DNA from 2 places in the Pseudocitrobacter cyperus genome. Region 1 is predicted to be linked to the other one. Evidence: predicted binding sites of a transcription regulator. Region 1 holds the regulator's gene; the other holds the start of a gene.

Region 1 (7,022 bases):
TGTGGGATGGCCGTAGCTGGCTGCGCAAAGGGCTGGAGGCCGGGCTGACTGTCGGAATTGAAACGGTATGGAGTAAGAAACGTATTCTGACTGTTTACCTGAATATTGCTGAGTTTGGCGAGGGGATATTTGGCGTGGAAGCCGCAGCCCAGCGCTACTTCCATAAACCCGCCAGCAATCTGACGATGTCGGAAGCCGCGCTGTTAGCCGCTGTGTTGCCTAGCCCTGTCCGCTTTAAGGCCGATGCGCCTTCAGGCTATGTTCGCAGCCGCCAGGCGTGGATCCTGCGGCAGATGCGTCAGCTTGGCGGTGAATCCTTCATGACTCACCACAAGCTGTATTAAGATTTACGCGACGAAAATTCCAGCGGGCTGTGCTCTGTAAGCGGCTTGCTGGTTTTCAGTGCGGCAGCCAGTACCGGCTGCGCAATAAAACGTTCCCACAGACGATCCTGTTTACGACGGCAGAACCATTTTGACCAGGTGGCCAGTGGAATAAAGGTGGATTCACCGATGTTGTCGCAGATAACCGGCACCACTTCCGATTCGCTGATGCGGTGGCAAAGAATATTGGCTGGCTTCAGCGTCATGGTCACGATGTGGTTTTCATTGATGTACTTCTTCAGCGCGCGCAGGAGCTGACGCAGCACAACCAGATCTTCTTCGTAACGACATTCCTGAGCGAACTGTTTTAAGGTGATCGACGGTTTACCGTCGAAGTCGCTGATCACGTCATAGACATAACCCACCCCGCAGTCAGTCTCAACGGTACCGTAATAGCGCGGGATCCCGCTCCAGTCTTTCAGGTGGCGATTGAGATGGGCGTAATAACCCAGTTCACGTTTGATCTCTTTATCGCCGCCGTCATCATCGTTGTAGACGATCTTAATGCAACGTTGGGCATCATCCGGATGCGCATAACATTTACGATGTCTTCCGGTGCCCAGGGGGTTTTGATCCGATAACTTTAACATGACGCGCTCCTGGAATTATTTGCTGACAATTAACCAGTATCGACATCAAACTTAAATGAAACATAAACGAACCCTGTTAAGGTTTTCTTAAGGTTAGTCCTGGATTGAAAAGAGCACAAATTGTACAGGGACAATAAAAAAACGCCGAATGGCGTTTTGAAGGTGTGGAGTTCGTTGTGAAGGGCAGACAGGGCGAAGCCGCCATCTGCTATTCTGAGGAGAGTTACTTAATCTTCATCAAAGCCGGATTCAAACAGTGCGATAACTGCGGCCAGCGCTTCGACTTCCTGCGGCCCGGTTGCTTCAACTTCAATCTGACGGCCTTTAGCGGAATCCAGCATAAGCAGGGCAATCACGCTGTTGGCCTCCGCCTCTGTGCCTTCGTCGTTGCGTAATAGCACTTCCGCATCGAAATTCTGCATCAGTTCAAACAGCTTCATCGCTGGCCGGGCATGCATGCCCAGCCGGTTGGTGATTTCAACGGTTTGCTTTACGGTCATGATTTACGTTTTTCCAGCGTCCGGTGACGAGACTGCACGTTCTTACCGCGAGAGCGGAAGTAGTCAGCCAGTTGCTCGGCGACATACACCGAACGGTGTTTACCGCCGGTGCAGCCAATCGCCACGGTCAGATAGCTACGGTTATTGGTTTCCAGCATAGGTAACCATAGCTCAAGATAGCTGCGGGTCTGGTAGATAAAGTTATGAACTTCCGTGTGACGGTCAAGGAAGGCCGCTACAGGTTTATCCAGGCCGGTCATTGGACGCAGTTTAGGATCCCAGTGCGGGTTCGGCAGGAAGCGCACGTCGAAAACATAGTCCGCATCGATAGGGATGCCGTGCTTAAAGCCGAAGGATTCAAACACCATCGTCAGCTCGCGTTCACGTTTACCCAGCAGGCGAGTACGCAGCATCTCTGCCAGTTCATGCACCGACATCTCGGAGGTATCGACGATGAGATCCGCGCGTGAGCGCAGAGGCTCGAGCAGGTCGCTCTCTTTGTCGATGGCGCTTTCAAGCGACAGATTTTTGCTGGAAAGCGGGTGCAGACGGCGCGTGTCGCTGTAACGACGGATCAGCGTATTGCGATCGGCATCGAGGAACAGCAACTGTGGAGAAAATGCGTCCGGCAGATTTTCCATCGCTTTTTCGAAGATTTCCGGCGACTCCGGCATGTTACGCACGTCGATACTGACGGCGGCGGAGATCTCCCGGTCGGCAAGCGTATTCGCAAGCTCAGGCAACAGGACCACCGGCAGGTTATCTACGCAATAGAAACCCATATCTTCCAGCGCCCGTAAGGCCACGGATTTACCCGAGCCTGAGCGGCCGCTGACGATCATCAGTACCATGTACCGTTTCTCCTCAGTACGAACTCATTTTCCTTACGCTTCATCACTGTTTTCCGTTTCGGTGATGATTTGATAGAGCTCTTCGTCACTCTGCGCCGAGCGCAGGCGGCGGCAGATGGTTTTATCCGCCAGACGTTTCGCCACCAGTGAAAGCGTGTGTAAGTGCGTTTTGGTCTGGTCAGCAGGCACCAGCAACGCAAACAGCAGGTCAACCGGCTGATTGTCGATGGCATCGAACGCAATCGGCGTTTCAAGCTGCACGAATACCCCTACGGCGCGAAGAGTGTCTTCTTCCAGCTTGCCGTGTGGGATCGCGATACCGTTGCCAATCCCGGTACTCCCCATCTTTTCGCGGGTGAGAATCGCTTCAAACACCACCTGCGGAGGCAGACCTAACTGTTTCGCCGCCAGTTCACTGATGATTTCCAGCGCCCGTTTTTTACTCTGGCAGTGAACAGCACTGCGGGTACATTCCTGGTTAAGCACATTGCTCAGTTGTAGAGCCGAATCGTTATTTATCATAATTTCACCTAAGCATCGCCCGACACTTTACCGGCATCGGGCGGCTGCCCGGACAATTAGTGTTGTTTCAGTTTATCTTTATGTTTATTTAACTGCCGCGCCAGTTTGTCGATCAACAGATCAATCGCGGCATACATGTCTTGCCCTTCCGCGCTGGCATGAAGTTCGCCCCCGTTAACATGCAGGGTCGCATCCGAGATGTGCGTCACTTTCTCCACTTTTAACACAATATAGACCTGATTGATCCTCTCAAAATACTGTTCCAGCTTCGCGAATTTCGTGTTGAGGAAATCGCGCAGGGCTTCAGTGATTTCGACGTTGTGTCCAGTGATGTTGAGCTGCATAGTGTCTTCCTTATCAGTTGAGTCAGACCAGTTGTTTACGCTGGTTAGACGGCGGAATGGATAAAGACTCTCGGTACTTCGCAACGGTTCGCCGGGCCACCATGATACCTTGATCGGAGAGCATAGAGGTCAGCTTACTGTCGCTCAGTGGTTTCGCGGGATTTTCCGCGGCAATCAATTTCTTCACCAGCGCGCGAATCGCCGTGGATGAGGCTTCACCGCCACCCTCGGTATTCACATGGCTTGAGAAGAAATACTTAAGCTCAAAAATGCCGCGTGGGCTATGCAAATACTTCTGCGTAGTCACGCGTGAAATCGTGGACTCGTGCATCTCGACGGTCTGGGCGATATCCGCCAGCACCATCGGTTTCATATACTCTTCGCCGGACTCAAAAAACGCCTGCTGCTGCTCTACGATGCAGCGGCTGACGCGCAGCAACGTGTCGTTGCGGCTCTCAAGGCTTTTAATCAGCCACTTCGCATCCTGCAGATTACTGCGGATAAACTGGCTGTCGGCATCGTTACGGACGTTGTTGCACATCCCGGCGTAGTGCTGGTTAATCTGCAAACGGGGAATGCTGTCGGCGTTGAGTTCCACCACCCAGCGCCCGCTGACTTTGCGCACCAGTACATCAGGGATCACATACTCTGGCTCGCCGGTCTGGATCGACTGACCCGGACGCGGATCCAGTGACTGGATGAGATCGACCGCTTCTTTCAGCACGTCCTCTTTCAGACGCGTGACGCGCATTAACGATCGGAAATCGTGATTGGCAAGCAGATCGAGGTGGTCGCTGATGATCAGGCGGGCTTCGGTGAGGCGGGGAGTCTCTTTGGCAAACTGGGATAGCTGAATAAGCAGGCAATCGCGGAGATCGCGGGCGGCAACGCCAACCGGGTCAAATCGCTGGATCCGTTTAAGCACCGCTTCGACTTCATCCAGGCCGATTTCGTCGTTGCCCATGCTTTCGCGAATATCTTCCAGCGGGACGGTCAGATAACCCGTATCGTCAACGGCGTCAACGATGGAGGTGGCAATTGCCCGGTCAGTATCGGTGAACGGCGTCAGCTCGACCTGCCACATCAGGTAATCCTGAAGTGACTGGGTGGTTTCCCCCTGATAGACCGGCAGTTCGTCATCCTGGTAATCTGCGCCGGTGCCTGAGGGCGTTCCGGCGGTGTAGATTTCATCCCAACTGGCATCCAGTGGCAGCTCTTCCGGCATATCTTTCTGTTCGAGCGCGTCGGCGCTATCTAACGTTTCGTTATCCGGCGTCTCTTTAGCGTCGATTTCTTCATGAAGATCGGTTTGCTCAAGCAGGGGATTACTCTCCAGCGCTTGCTGAAGTTCCTGCTGAAGTTCCAGCGTAGACAACTGCAACAGGCGAATAGCTTGCTGTAGCTGCGGCGTCATGGCGAGCTGTTGGCTGAGCCTTAATTGCAAACCTTGCTTCATATTCAGTGCGATAATCTCCGGCTAACCTCTCTCAACCTTCTACCCTATCAGAGTCTGAAGTCTTCCCCAAGATACACACGTTTAACATGTTCGTCTTGTAAGATCTCTGTCGGGGTACCGTGGGCGATCAGTTGCCCCTGGCTGACGATATACGCACGCTCACACACCGCCAGCGTTTCACGAACGTTGTGGTCAGTGATTAACACGCCGAGACCGCTGTCGCGCAGGTGTTCAATGATGTGTTTGATATCAATAACGGAGATCGGGTCAACGCCGGCAAACGGTTCATCAAGCAGGATGAATTTCGGATTTGCGGCCAGCGCGCGGGCGATCTCTACGCGGCGGCGTTCGCCCCCGGAGAGCGATTGACCCATGTTGTCGCGCAGGTGTTCGATGTGGAACTCTTCCATCAGCTCGTTGCAGCGGTCTTCCCGCTGCTCGCTGGTGAGGTCGTCGCGAATTTGCAGCACCGCCATCAGGTTGTCGTAGACGCTCAGACGACGGAAAATGGACGCTTCCTGCGGCAGATAGCCAATCCCGCGGCGCGCACGGGCGTGCAGCGGCAGCAGGCTGATGTCTTCGTCATCAATAATGATATTGCCCGCATCGCGCGGCACGATACCGACCACCATGTAGAAGGTGGTGGTTTTACCCGCGCCGTTCGGCCCAAGCAGGCCCACAATCTCACCGGAATTGACGGTCAGACTGACATCCTCTACCACGCGGCGGCCTTTGTAGGCTTTAGCCAGGTTCTTTGCAATTAATGTCGCCATAACGAATTAGTTACTCTTCTTCTGTGCCGGAGCCTGGTTTTTGTTTTTGTCCTGCAACTGGGACGGAACCAGAACGGTCGTTACGCGTTTACCTTTTTCGCTAAACGCCTGCATTTTCTGTTCTTTAACCAGGTAAGTGATTTTGTCGCCCTTGATGTTGCTGTCGACCTGTTCAAGATAGGCATTACCGGTCAGCACCACGAAATCGCTTTGCAGTTCATAGTGCATCTTTGCCGCGTGGCCTTTTACCGGCTTGCCGTTATCCTGCATCTGGTAGAAGGTCGCCGGATTACCGTAGCCGTCGATCACTTCTTTGCCTTTTTCGCCGCCAGGGCGCGTCACTACCACTTTATCGGCGTTAATTTTGATACTGCCCTGAGTCACAATAACGTTGCCGGTAAAGGTGACGATATTGCCCTGCATATCCAGCGACTGCTGATCGGATTCGATATGAATCGGCTGGTCGGTATCACCCGTCAGCGCCAGTGCTGGCAGGCTGGCTGCCAACAGTGAGCCCGCGATCGCCAGTTTAAGGCTGAGTTTGTTTGTTCTGAATTTCATAAGAGGTTCTAACCTTTTCAATCAGCTCGGCGTTCTTGCTGCGTAAATTGCCGCGCATTTTCAGGCCGCTGGAATTAAATGTCGTTCCGTATAACGTCACCAAATCGTCTGAAGAAACATCCTGAGTAATCAGGTTGATTTGGGCATTATCCGTCGTAATTTTGCGCAATTGCGCATCAGGGGTCAGCGCATTCACTTCAACGTGACCGTAAAGGTACAGCATGCGATCGTTTGTCAGCTTCGCTTTATCGGCTTTGATCGACCAGGTTGGCACTTTATCGGTGTCAAAAGTGGTCAGTCGCGGCTGGGTAAACCACGAAATAGCCTCGTCGGAAAAATACTCGACGTGTTCCGCGATTAACCGATAATTCAACGCGCCTTCAGGGCTGTAGACCACCGTATCGGTATGTTCGCTTTTATAAGTTGGATCGTTGGCGTTCACTACGGGCTGACCGTCATCGTCATTACTGGCCAGATTCACGCCAATGAGGATGAGCGCTGCAAGCGAAAGCAGGATAATAACCCAACGTCTGGTTTTACTCATATCGATTGCCCTTTGGCTTCCTCTAACTTTCCTTGCGCCAGCAACAGGAGATCGCACACTTCACGAACGGCGCCACGCCCACCGGCAATGCGGGTGACGTAATTTGCGCGCGGCAGCAGCAGCGGATGCGCGTCACTAACCGCCACGCTTAACCCCACCTCCGCCATCACCGGCCAGTCGATGAGATCGTCGCCCACGTAGGCCACTTCATCGGCCTGTAGACCGAGCTTGCCGAGCAGCTCGCGATAGGCGATAAGTTTATCGGATTGCCCTTGATAAAGATGGGTAATTCCTAACGTATCACAGCGGTCTTCTAACAGTTTAGCTTTTCGCCCGGTAATAATGGCAACTTCGATTCCGGACGTCAGAGCGCAGCGGATACCGTAGCCATCACGCACGTTGAAGGCCTTCAGTTCTTCGCCATTATTGCCCATGTAAATCAATCCATCGGACAGCACACCGTCGACGTCGAGGATAAGCAGGCGGATTTTTTCCGCC
Region 2 (7,022 bases), on a different contig from region 1:
CGCCTGAGGCGCATTAATACCCCGTTCGATGGCTCGCGCCAGCAGCGGCCAGTTTTGTTCGCGCACGGCGGCGGTTTCCGGGTAGCTTTCCCACTCCGGCACAAACGCCAGGCAGTGCGCCAGCAGGTTACGCCACGGCTGACGCGCCGCCAGGTCGCCCCCCGGCAACGCTACCGCAGGCAGGCCGCCAAGATGTTCACACTCGCGGTAGTTCACCCGTAGACATTCGCCGCCCCACAACGCGCCCTCTTCCCCCATGCCGATGCCGTCCAGCGCCAGCGCAATCACATCACCGCCGTCCAGCGGCCAGTTATGTTCCGCCAGACACCCGGCGATATGCGCATGATGATGAAGCACCGTCTGATGAGGAAGGTCGCGCTCGGCGGCCCACTGCGACGAGTGGTAGCCTGGATGCGCATCGGCCACCACCGACTGCGGGGTAAAATCGTAGATAGCCTGCATCAGATGCAGCGACTGCTGCCACTGCGCTTCGACCCCCTCATCGGTGAGATCGCCAAAATGCTGGCTCAGCACCGCCTGATCACCCCGAACCAGGCAGAACGTGTTTTTGAGATCGGCACCAAGACAGAGCATGGGCGGGACGTCATGAAACCCTGGCGGTAGTGGGATAGCATCCGGCACATAGCCGCGCGAACGGCGCAGCATTTCGCCATTTTGCCGCACCACTGAATCATCCATACGCTGAACGATTTCACGGTTGTGCAGCAAATAACCATCAGCGATATCAGCCAGATCGGTCAGCGCCAGCGCATTAGTCAGGGCAGGCGGTTTACCGCTGAGATTCCCGGATGTCATCACCAACGGGCGATTCAACGCCTGCATCAGCAAATGCTGAATTGGGTTAGCCGGAAGCATTACGCCCACTTCCGCGAGCCCCGGCGCGATGTCATCACACAAGCCGCTAACGCAGGATTTATCCACCAGCACAATCGGCGATGCTGGCGTTTGCGTTAATCGTTTTGCTTCATCGGGCAAGGCTGCGGTATTCGGGATCATCACCGCCAGCGGTTTCGCCGGGCGATGCTTACGCGCGCGCAGCGTCGCTACCGCGCGGGCATTGCCCGCGTCACAGGCCAGATGAAAACCACCCAGCCCTTTAATCGCCACAATACCGCCCGACGAGAGAAGCACAATCGCCGCCTGCAACGCTGCCTCGTGATGCAGCGGTTCGCCTTCTGCGTACCACGACAGCCACGGGCCGCACTCGGCACAGGCCACAGGCTGGGCGTGAAAACGACGATCGTAAGGATTGCGGTACTCCGCCTCGCAGGCAGAGCACAGCGGAAACGCCGCCATTACCGTCAGCGGGCGATCGTAGGGCATGGCGTTGATAATGGTAAAACGTGGGCCACAGTGGGTACAGTTGATAAAGGGATAACGATAACGGCGCTCCTGCGGGTCATTCATCTCCGCAAGACACGCCGGACAGGTTGCCGCATCCGGGACAATTTGCGTGCTCATCGCCCCCGCGCCGCTCTCGCGGATCGTGAAGTCGTCAGGCTCGCTCTGCCACCTGTACGGCTGCACCTGCGTTTCATCAATGCGCGCCAGCGGCGGGCAGTGTTGATGTAGCGCGGCAAGGAAATCCGCTTCTTCACCCAGCAAACGAACGAGCACCCCCGCACCGTCGTTGCAGACGTCGCCCACGCGAGCCTGCTGCTGAGCCAGTTGCCAGACAAAGGGGCGGAAGCCCACCCCCTGTACTTTACCGCGAATACGGATCTCAACGCCGTTATGCGTTATCGTCATTCGTTACCCTGCTACCGCCTCACGCAGGCGGGATTTCATCGACTGGTAGCTTTCCAGCGCATAGTTTTCTGCCCAGTTCTGATCCTCAATCGCACTGATATTCACCGCACAATACTTCGTTTCCGGCGTTTTCGAGATGGGATCAAGATTGTCCTGGGTCAGTTCGTTACAGGCGCCAATCCACCACTGGTAGGTCATATAGACACTGCCGTGATTAATACGTTCGTTGACGTTCGCACGGGTGATGACTTTGCCGCGACGCGACGCCACCCACACCAGTTGTTTATCCAGGATACCCAGTTTCTGCGCATCCTGAGGGTTTATCTGCACAAAGCCCGGTTCATCCGCGAGCGATTGCAGCGCCGCGCAGTTACCGGTCATCGAACGGCAGGAGTAGTGCCCCACTTCACGCACGGTGCACAGCACCAGCGGATAGTTTTCATCCGGTTGTTCTGCTGGCGCGCGCCACGGCGCGGCAAACAGATGACCTTTGCCATCAGGAGTATCAAACTGATTGCCTGCGTAAAGATACGGCGTGCCTGGGTGATCGAGCGTCGGACATGGCCACTGAACGTGCCCCATGTCGCCCATTTTATCGTAAGTCACACCAAAGAAGAGCGGGCAAAGCTCACGCATTTCGTCCCAGATTTGCTGGTTATTCTCGTAATGCATCGGATAACCCATCTGCCGGGCAATCAGGCTGATAATTTCCCAGTCGCGTTTGACGTTATATTTCGGTTCGATGGCTTTTTCGAAACGCTGGAAGCCACGGTCGGCACAGGTAAAGACGCCACCGTGTTCTCCCCAGGAGGTGGCGGGCAGCAGCACATCGGCCTGCTCGGCGGTTTTGGTCATAAAGATGTCCTGCACCACCACGAAATCGAGCGCTTCGAACCCTTTGCGCACCAGGCCCAGGTCGGCTTCGGTTTGCAGCGGATCTTCGCCCATGATGTAGTAGGCTTTCACCTTCCCTTCCAGCGCCAGATGCGGCACTTCGGTAATGCGCACACCCACTTTGTCGTCCATCAGGCTGGCGTCAATCCCCCATGCTTTGGCGAATTTCGCCCGCACGTCAGGATCAACAACATCCTGATAGCCGGGGAACTGGTTGGGGATCACCCCCATATCGCATGCGCCCTGCACGTTGTTCTGACCGCGCACCGGGCCGACGCCGACATGTTCACGCCCCAGATTGCCGGTGAGTAACGCAAGCGTTGCCAGCCCTTTGACCACATCCACGGCCTGACCAAACTGGGTGACGCCCATGCCCCACATAATGGTGGCGCTGGGTGCCGCCGCGTAGGTACGCATCGCCTGACGAATTTGCTGTGCCGATACCCCGGTCAGCTTTTCCACCGCTTCCGGCGCGTAATCTTTGACGATTTCACGCAGTTCATCGATACCGGTGGTGTAGCGCGCAACATATTCTTTGTCGTAGAGGTTTTCTTCCAGCAGCACATGCGAAAACGCATTTACCAGCGCCATGTTGCAGCCGTTGTTGATTTGCAAATGTTGATCGGCAATACGCGCGGTTTCGATGCGACGCGGGTCGCAGACGATAATTTTCGCCCCTTTCTCTTTGGCTTTAATCACGCGACGCGCCACGATAGGGTGAGAATCGGCGCAGTTGTAGCCAAAAACTAACAGACAGCTTGAGTTTTCAATGTCTTCGATGGAGTTACTCATCGCGCCGTTGCCCAGCGCTTCCTGCAAACCGGCGACGGAAGGCCCGTGGCAGACGCGCGCGCAGCAGTCGACGTTATTGGTATTCAGCACGCCGCGCGCAAATTTTTGCATCACATAGTTGGTTTCATTCCCGGTTCCGCGCGATGACCCGGTGGTCATCATGGCGCGCGGGCCGAATTTCGCTTTGATCTCGCCTAAGCGTTTTGCCGTATAGCGGATGGCCTCATCCCAGCTCACTGGCGTCAGCTTGCCGCCTTTTTCATAGCGGATCATCGGCTGCGTCAGGCGCGGCGTCAGCAGTTTGGTGTCATTCAGGAAATCCCAGCCGTAATAGCCTTTCAGGCACAGTTCATGCTGGTTAGTTTTCCCATCGGCAGCTTCCGCGCGGATGATTTTATTGTTATCGACAACCAGCTTCAGTTTGCAGCCAGCACCACAATACGGACAAACACTTGTAATTTTTTTCATCAGTAACAGACCTGTTAAAAGTGAAACGGAGGATCATTAAAACGACAGGGAAATCGACGTATCGAGCGCGGCGCGACGACGTTTTTCGGCGCTGATTTGCTCAAGTTTGTCGCGGTCAACGCAGAAAATAGCGTGCGTCGGGCAGGCTTCCATACAGGCCGGGCCTTGCTCGCGGTGGAAGCAAAGGTCGCATTTGTTGGCTTCGGCTTTTTCAGCACGCACATTGAGGCCTGCGCCACTGTTACGCACAACCGGGCGCACGACCACTTCCATTGCGCCATACGGGCAGGCCACCACGCAGGTTTTGCAACCAATGCAGCGCTCCTGCAGTACGTGCACAAAACCTTTCTCACGGCGAATTGCGCCGTTCGGGCAGACGTTAGCGCACGGCGCGTCTTCACACTGACGGCACGCGGTCGCCGTGGAGACGTTTACGCCTTTAATCACGTGAATACGCGGCAGAAACGCTTCCGGCGTCAGCGCGGCGCAATCCTGCTCGGCCTGGTGACTAACCACACACGCCACTTCGCATGTCCGGCAGCCTATACATTTACTCGCATCTGCAATGATGAAACGGTTCATCAAATTCTCCAGCAATGACAATGAATGAGCCGGAGAATGCATTATTCGCGCCAACTTTTAGTTAGCTGTTTCTTAAGGATTTTTTATTTGAAGCGCGGTGTCTAACCCTGTCATCGTCACGAGTGACGATGACAGGTGACGAGATTAACGCTGCGGGCCTGCGCCCAGAGAATCACGGGAGATAAGCTCGCCAAGGAAGGGGGGCTGGGGATTAAATTCGCCGCCATCGAGCATGAAAATCAGGCGATGGATAATCTCCTGAATCATTTCGGTCACCGGAATTTTGACGCTGGAGAGCGAAGGCATCATGTACGGCGCAAGCGCGATATCATCAAAACCGACGACGGAGACCTGCTCCGGCACGCGCAGGCCGCGCGACTGAAGCTGTTTCATCGCCCCGATGGCCATGTCATCGTTGCTGGCGACCAGCGCGCTAAAGTTAACGCCGCGCTCAAGCAGCATATCAACACCAGCCGAACCTGTCGCAGGCGTCCATTTCCCTTCCACAATCAGCGCATCGCGCAGTGGAATATTGTGTTCAGCTAAAGCGGCTTTGTAGCCTGATAAGCGCTCAACTCCGGTCGGCGAATCGAGTGAACCAGTAATAAACGCGATATCGCGATGTCCCTGCGCAATCAGCTTTTCCACCGCATTCTGACAGGTCTGCGTCTGGTTACAGTAAACGCAGTGACTAAGGTTACGCCGCAGGCGGCGGTTGAGTACCAGCACCGGTTGTTCATGCTGTTGAATCAGCTCGTCGATTTCGTCAACGCTGAGAAAACGCGGGTAGATAATGATGCCGTCGCAGCGCATATCGAGAAGAGACTGAATCGCCGCCCGCTCCTCTTCTGCGCTGTGTTTACCATCGGCGAGGATCAACTGGCGGCCCTGATTTTCGGTCATCCGCGCGGCCTGGAACAGCAGCTCGCTGAAGTAGACGCCATGATACAGCGTGTTAGTGACCACCAGCCCCAGCGTCTGGGTGCGTTTGGTCGCCAGATTACGCGCCAGCAGGTTAGGCCGATAGCCGCTCTCTTCAATCGCCTGCCACACCCGGTCTTTGGTCTCCTGACCCACATAGCCGTTGCCGGTGAGGACGCGTGAAACCGTCGCTTTCGACACGCCAGCCAGCTTCGCCACCTCCAGCATCGTCGCCATTTCCCTTCCCTCGTCAAAAATGATGGGCTGCAGTGTACTTCAGCCACTGCCCTTTTTCAGCTTTTGCCTTGCATAGCGATCGTTATCACAAATTTTAAAAATGCGAAAAAAGCCTCTTGCCAGCAAATATGAAACTATTCATTCTTTTGTGGAACCGGTTTCCTATGCAACGTTTCATCGCCGAGGCGATGAGTCCCCTACAGATAAAAACAGGATAGATTCCGATGTCCAAAAATTATGCGGCGCTGGCGAAGTCGATCGTCGATTTACTGGGCGGCGTGGGCAACATCACGGCAGTAACCCACTGCATGACGCGTCTGCGCTTCGTGTTGAAAGACGACTCACGGGTGGATAGCCCTGCGCTGAAAAACCTGAGCGGCGTACTCGGTGTGGTGCGCAGCGATAACCAGTGCCAGGTGATCATCGGCAATACCGTTTCCCAGGCCTATCGGGAAGTGGTGAGCCTGTTACCGGGGGAGTTGCAGCCTGCGGTTCCACAGGGCAAACAGAAGATCACCCTCAGGCGCATTGGCGCGGGGATCCTCGACGCGCTGATCGGCACCATGTCTCCGTTGATCCCGGCAATTATCGGCGGATCGATGGTTAAGCTGCTGGCGATGATCCTCGAAATGTCCGGTGTGCTCACCAAAGGTGAACCGACATTGACCATTCTGACCGTAATTGGCGACGGGGCCTTCTTCTTCCTGCCGCTGATGGTTGCCGCCTCTGCCGCCGTGAAATTCAAAACCAACATGTCGCTGGCCATTGCCATTGCCGGCGTGCTGGTGCATCCGAGCTTTATTGAACTGATGGCGAAAGCCGCGCAGGGCGAGCATGTAGAATTTGCCTTCGTGCCAGTCACGGCGGTGAAATATACCTATACGGTTATTCCGGCGCTGGTGATGACCTGGTGCCTGTCCTACATCGAGCGCTGGGTGGATCGCATCACCCCGGCGGTGACGAAAAACTTCCTTAAACCGATGCTGATCGTACTGATTGCCGCCCCGCTGGCGATCCTGCTTATCGGCCCGATTGGTATCTGGATCGGTAGCGGCATCTCCGCGCTGGTCTACACCATTCACGGCTATCTCGGCTGGCTGTCGGTCGCCATTATGGGCGCGCTGTGGCCGCTTCTGGTGATGACCGGGATGCACCGCGTCTTTACGCCAACCATTATTCAAACCATCGCCGAAACGGGCAAAGAGGGCATGGTAATGCCATCGGAAATCGGCGCGAACCTGTCGCTCGGCGGCTCGTCGCTGGCGGTGGCGTGGAAAACCAAAAACCCGGAGTTGCGCCAGACGGCGCTCGCTGCGGCGGCCTCGGCTATTCTGGCAGGCATCTCTGAACCCGCGCTG

The links. Region 1 encodes sigma-54, which starts transcription at its own class of promoters, with help from an activator protein. Its sites were predicted from a motif close to GTTGGCACANNTTTCGCTNT; they were not measured.
Region 2: a site for sigma-54 is predicted at 4,542-4,561, ahead of hydN (electron transport protein HydN). Genes of this name have one in related genera too.

What each region holds. Positions count from the first base shown of each region.
Region 1 is NZ_JAYMYY010000002.1:499,905-506,926, reverse strand. Features, by position in the region: gene mtgA (monofunctional biosynthetic peptidoglycan transglycosylase) at 1-344, shown strand, start outside; gene yrbL (PhoP regulatory network protein YrbL) at 341-973, opposite strand; gene npr (PTS phosphocarrier protein NPr) at 1,201-1,473, opposite strand; gene rapZ (RNase adapter RapZ) at 1,470-2,324, opposite strand; gene ptsN (PTS IIA-like nitrogen regulatory protein PtsN) at 2,358-2,846, opposite strand; gene hpf (ribosome hibernation promoting factor) at 2,903-3,190, opposite strand; gene rpoN (RNA polymerase factor sigma-54) at 3,213-4,646, opposite strand; gene lptB (LPS export ABC transporter ATP-binding protein) at 4,694-5,419, opposite strand; gene lptA (lipopolysaccharide ABC transporter substrate-binding protein LptA) at 5,426-5,980, opposite strand; gene lptC (LPS export ABC transporter periplasmic protein LptC) at 5,949-6,524, opposite strand; gene kdsC (3-deoxy-manno-octulosonate-8-phosphatase KdsC) at 6,521-7,022, opposite strand, start outside.
Region 2 is NZ_JAYMYY010000003.1:296,006-303,027, reverse strand. Features, by position in the region: gene hypF (carbamoyltransferase HypF) at 1-1,770, opposite strand, end outside; gene fdhF (formate dehydrogenase subunit alpha) at 1,774-3,924, opposite strand; gene hydN (electron transport protein HydN) at 3,961-4,506, opposite strand; gene VSR74_RS12960 (LacI family DNA-binding transcriptional regulator) at 4,651-5,664, opposite strand; gene ascF (PTS cellobiose/arbutin/salicin transporter subunit IIBC) at 5,889-7,022, shown strand, end outside.